One region of the Micromonospora sp. DT4 genome, then DNA from elsewhere that is predicted to be linked to it. Evidence: riboswitches for the same ligand, from Rfam matches in the RefSeq annotation. Region 1 holds a riboswitch; the other holds the start of a gene.

Evidence for each region. Region 1 has a riboswitch for cobalamin ahead of ACLQ24_RS27100 (hypothetical protein). Riboswitches for the same ligand answer to the same signal wherever they lie in the genome.
Region 2: linked by a shared signal. The riboswitch ahead of ACLQ24_RS09050 (ribonucleoside-diphosphate reductase subunit alpha) and the one ahead of ACLQ24_RS27100 (hypothetical protein) in region 1 are both predicted to bind cobalamin.

The regions. Positions count from the first base shown of each region.
Region 1 is NZ_JBNCKT010000160.1:301-2,756, forward strand. It holds partial or broken gene ACLQ24_RS27100 (hypothetical protein) at 1-1,193, opposite strand, end outside; cobalamin riboswitch at 1,296-1,416, opposite strand; cobalamin riboswitch at 1,484-1,599, shown strand; gene ACLQ24_RS27105 (prenyltransferase/squalene oxidase repeat-containing protein) at 1,693-2,456, shown strand, end outside.
Region 2 is NZ_JBNCKT010000020.1:34,462-36,917, reverse strand. It holds gene ACLQ24_RS09050 (ribonucleoside-diphosphate reductase subunit alpha) at 1-1,061, opposite strand, end outside; cobalamin riboswitch at 1,254-1,468, opposite strand; gene ACLQ24_RS09045 (histidine phosphatase family protein) at 1,660-1,881, shown strand; gene ACLQ24_RS09040 (hypothetical protein) at 2,089-2,456, opposite strand, start outside.

The DNA.
Region 1 (2,456 bases):
CTCGGCGTCAGCGTGACCGCGCACGGCGTGACGCTTCCGCTGCCGTTGTCGATGATCACGGCGAGCCGGGAGGCGGTGCCGGCGGTGAATCCGCTCGCCGCGACCCAGGTGGGCGCGCCGGCGGTGACCGGGGTCGGGGGAGCGGCGGTGTAGCCCGCGCCGGCCAGGGCGCGTACAGCGTCGATGGAGGCGTACGCCGATGGGGTGGTGTTGGTGGTGAGGTACTTGAACCCGCCGCCGCTGAGCTGCTGCGCGCGCAGGAAGTCGATCGGGGTCTTGCCGGCGGTGGTGGTGAAGTCGGAGCCCTGGCTCGGAATGCCACAGGCGTTGAGCCCGGAGACGGCCCACGCGTTCGAGTCGGTGTTGACGCCGAACATCGAGGTGAACGCACCCGAGGCGTTGACGAGCTTGCCCTTGAGGAAGTTCTTCGCCTGGACGACGTCGGCGTCGGTGTTGGGTACCCCGGCGGCGCAGAGGGCGGCCATGGCCGCGCCGGTCATGTCGATGTCGCTGGCCGCGGCGAGTTGCGTGGGGTTGCCCTCGGCCTGGCTGAACGTCCAGCCGCCGTCGTTGTGCTGGTTGTTGCGGATCCGGGTGATCGAGAGGTCGAGCAGTGCCTGCGGCACGCGGGCGGCACCGGTCTGGGTCTTCGCGCCGGCCAGGGCGAGGGTGGCGAAGATGGTGCCGTTGACGTTCGCCGGCGGGCCATAGTAGCCGGCCGAGCCGGTCTGCCAGTAGGCGATGGTGTCGGCGATCAGGTTGCGGGCGGGTGAGACCCGGGCAGGGTCGATGCCGGCGGCGTAGGCGTTCAGGACGCCGCGCTCGTAGTCGGTGACGACGGGGGAGGTGCCCGGCCAGGACGCGGCGGAGAGTTGGTTGCGGTAGACGGTGCGGGCGTTCTTGGTCGTGTCGCCGGAGGGGTAGACGTCCACAGCCGCGACGCCGGCGGGGGCGAACGCGCTGAACGCCCACTCGTTTGACAGCCCAGCGCTGGCGTAGCTGCCGTCGGCGGCCTGCAGAGTGTGCAGATAGGCGACACCGTTGGTCCTGGCGGTGGCGATCTGCGCGGCGGTCGAGGTCGCGGCGGCCGGCGTGGCACCGGTCGTGACCGCGACGACCGAAGCGATCAGAGCGGCGGCGGGAACTGTCGCGAGACGCCTCCGGCTACTGGTGGAGGAAAGGCGCGAGGACATCGGGTCTCCTTGGGGTACGGGGCACGACTGCCTCGACCCAGAGCCCGGGAGGGGCCGGCGGGAGCGGGGCGGCCGGCCGCAGGACGCGTGGGACGGATACCGCAGGTGCTGCGTCACCACGTGGGTAGTCGGGCTCGGGACGGCGACCGTCCTCACCGTTGCGCGTCAGCCCCGGATTCCCACCGGGTTCCCCCACGCGATGACGCGGTCACGGTATGGGAGGAAGCCTTTACCGCGCGCTGTTAGCTACATGACACGACCTCGCGTTGACGGGGTGGTCGCCCTTGTGGTCCGATGGCCCCGATCCAGCAGTCAGGGGAAGCCGGTCAAAGTCCGGCGCTGGCCCGCAGCCGTAGGTCCCGTTCTCGGGACGAGTCGGATTACCTGGCTGGATAGTGCACCGCAGCGCCGTCGAGGTACACGGCGTGGAGCCAGGTTTCCGGGACTTGTCCCCGGGGTCCGCGTCCGCGCCTGCGCCGCTACCCCCGAGAGAGTCGCCATGTCCCCACTGGTCAGTCGAACGTCGCGTGTTCCCGCGGCGTGGTTGGCGGCCGTCGCCGCAGCGGTGCTCGGCGCGGTGGCGCTGGTGGTGCCGACCCGCGCCGCGCTCGCCGACCCGCTGGATTCCTGCACCCCGACCCAGGGCGCGATCGTCGCGGTCGACTTCGGCGCGTGGGGCGGGCCGCTGTTGCGCGGCTGCGACGCCACCCCGACCACCGGCCTGGACCTGCTGCACGAGGCGGGCTTCACCACCACCGGCACCGCCCACGACGGTCCCGGCTTCATCTGCCGCATCGGGTCGCCCGCCTTCAAGACCGGTGCCGAATACCCGACGCCGGCCGACGAGGCGTGCCAGTTGACGCCGCCCGCGTCGGCCTACTGGTCCTACTGGATCGCCCCCGCCGGGCAGGACCACTGGACCTACAGCCCCCTCGGCGCCATGGCCCAGCGCCCCGGCCCGGGTGAGGTCGAAGCGTGGGTCTTCGGCGGCACCGACATCGGCGGCACCACCGGGGCACCGAGCTTCACCCCCGCGTCGGTACGCGCGAGCGGTCCGCCCCCGTCGGCGACACCGACCCCCACGCCCACTGCGACGGACGGGCCGACCGAGCCGGCACGGCCGACCGAGGCCCAGGTCAAGGCCGTCGCCACCTACCTGGTAGGGCAGCTCACCGACGGCGACCACGTCGACAACGGCTTCGTCGACTACTACCGCACCATCGCCGTCGCCACCGCCCTGGCCGCAACCGGCGGGCAGGACCA
Region 2 (2,456 bases), on a different contig from region 1:
TCCGGCAGTTCGGGCACCTCGTCGGGGTCGAACAGCGACCACATCTCGTCCGCCTCGACCCGGCGCATGAACTCGTCCGGGATCCAGTTGGCCAGGTTGAGGTTGTGGGTACGCCGGGCGTCCTCGCCCGTGTTGGCCCGGAGCTGGAGGAACTCCTCGATGTCCGGGTGCCACGGCTCCAGGTAGACGCACGCCGCGCCCTTTCGTCGGCCGCCCTGGTTGACCGCCGCGACGCTCGCGTCCAGTGTGCGCAACCACGGCACGATCCCGTTGGACTGCCCGTTGGTGCCGCGGATCAGCGCGCCCCGGGACCGGACCCGGGAGTACGCGATGCCGATGCCGCCGGCGAACTTGGACAGGTTGGCGACCTGGGCGTAACGCGCGTAGATCGAGTCCAGCTCGTCGCGCGGCGAGTCCACGAGGTAGCACGAGGACATCTGCGTGTGCCGGGTGCCGGAGTTGAACAACGTCGGTGAACTGGGCAGATAGGCGAGGCTGGACATCAGCCGGTAGAAGTCGACCGCCTCGTCGGGCCTCCGCGACAGGCCGCAGGCCACCCGCAGCAGCCAGTACTGCGGGGTCTCCAGCACCAGCCGGGTCCTGGGGTGGCGCAGCAGGTACCGGTCGTAGACCGTGCGCAGGCCGAAGTACTCGAACCGGCGGTCACCGTCGGCGTCGACGGCGTCGTCGAACGTGCGGGCGTGCGCGGCGACGAACGCGGCGGTGTCGTCACCGATCAGGCCCTCGGCGTGGCCGGCCCGGATCGCCGCGCTGAACGAGGCGATGCCCTGCCGGCTGACCTCCCGCGCGACGTCGCTCGCCAGCAGCCGGGCGGCGAGGCGTGAGTACTGCGGCTCCGTGCCGATCATCTCGGCTGCCGTCTGGATGGTCAGCCGGACCAACTCGGCGGTTGTCGCGCCGTCGAAGAGGCCGCTGATCGTGCGGGTCGCCACCCGCAGCGGGTCGACGTCGGGCAGGTTGTCGGCCCACCGCTCGACCGAGCGGACGATCGTGTGTACGTCCACGGCCTCGGTGCCGCCGTCGCGTTTGCGGACCCACATCGGAATCCGCCGCGGGGTGTCGCCGCTGACCGGGACCACCTCGGTGACTGTCACCACTTGCTCCTCGCGAGTTCGAGAGCTTCGCGGCCTTCGGACACGAGGAGGCAGACACCGTCGGACGCCACGCCGCGCGGCGTGCGTCAGGAGGCGTCGGCCGTCCCACGCGGCCTCGGACCACCGCGCACCCGGAGTTCGGGTACGCGGCGCGCTGGCAGGTCTTCGGACTCGCGGGCGCGACCGGGCCTGCCCGGTCACCTACTGGCCGTCGCTTCCCAGGCCGGTGGCCCAGTGCTGATGACGGCGGTCGTTCCCACTCACCGCTGCGGGGCAGTCCCGGGTTCACACCGGGTTCCCTCTTGCCTCGACCACTCGCGACGAGTGGCCGAACCAGCTGCCTCGACACCATATATAGGGCCGACCACGTTTGTCACACCCCACATGTCGGGCCCGGGCGTGTCGCGTCCGCCACTGACCGGCACCGGCACCACACCCACGTTCGTCACGGTCCGGCTCGCCTCGCTCGGCACCCGGACGGTGCTGTGGACCGGGATCGGCCTGCTCTTCGCCGCCCTGCGGCAGGCCCGCGTACGCCCTCGGCCTGACGCCCGTCGTGGAGGCGGCGCTGGCCGACTGCGACTACGGCGAGTGGACCGGCCGGGCCCTTCAGGAGATCGCCGCGACACGGCCCGACGCGCTGCGCGAGTGGCTGACCGCGCCGGACGCCGCGCCGCACGGGGGCGAGGCCGTTCTCATCGGCCCGCCCCATGGCCGACGATGGCAGCTCCGGCTGAGCGCGCCCCCGTCTGCCGTGAGCGGGTGACGAGGGTCGACCACGGCTCCTGTAGAGCTGCCCCAGATTCGGGGCGGCAAGGACGGACCAGGCTCCGGCGGATCGGCTCGACGGCCGCCTCCCGACACCGGCATCGACCGTCCGCACCGGCGTCGCCGACGCGCGATGCACAACCCGCCGAGGGTCAGCCGATCGGGGGAAACGCGCCCGAAGCGTCCCGGGTGGACTCGCGGCCGCTCAGCGGCCGCCGGCGGCGAGCTCGGCCAGCATCCCCTCACAGCTACGCACGACCACCTCCGCGCCGCGCCGCTGGGTCAGCGGAAGCAGCGGATCCTCGGCCCGATCCCGCCACCGCCACTGGGCGTCGGCGGCGACCTCCCAGAGCCGCTGCGCGGTCGCCTCGTGCTCGACACCGAGCCGGGCGGCCAGGGATATCCCGTCGCCCCCGACCAGACGCTGCGCCTCGGCGGCCAGCTCGGCGTCGAATCCGAGACGGGCATTGCGCAACGACACCAGCAGGCGCAACTCGCGGAACTCGTGCGCGCCCGCGAGGATCTGCTCGATCGCGCCGGCCAACTCGTCCGCGCCCCGGACCGGCTCGGCTC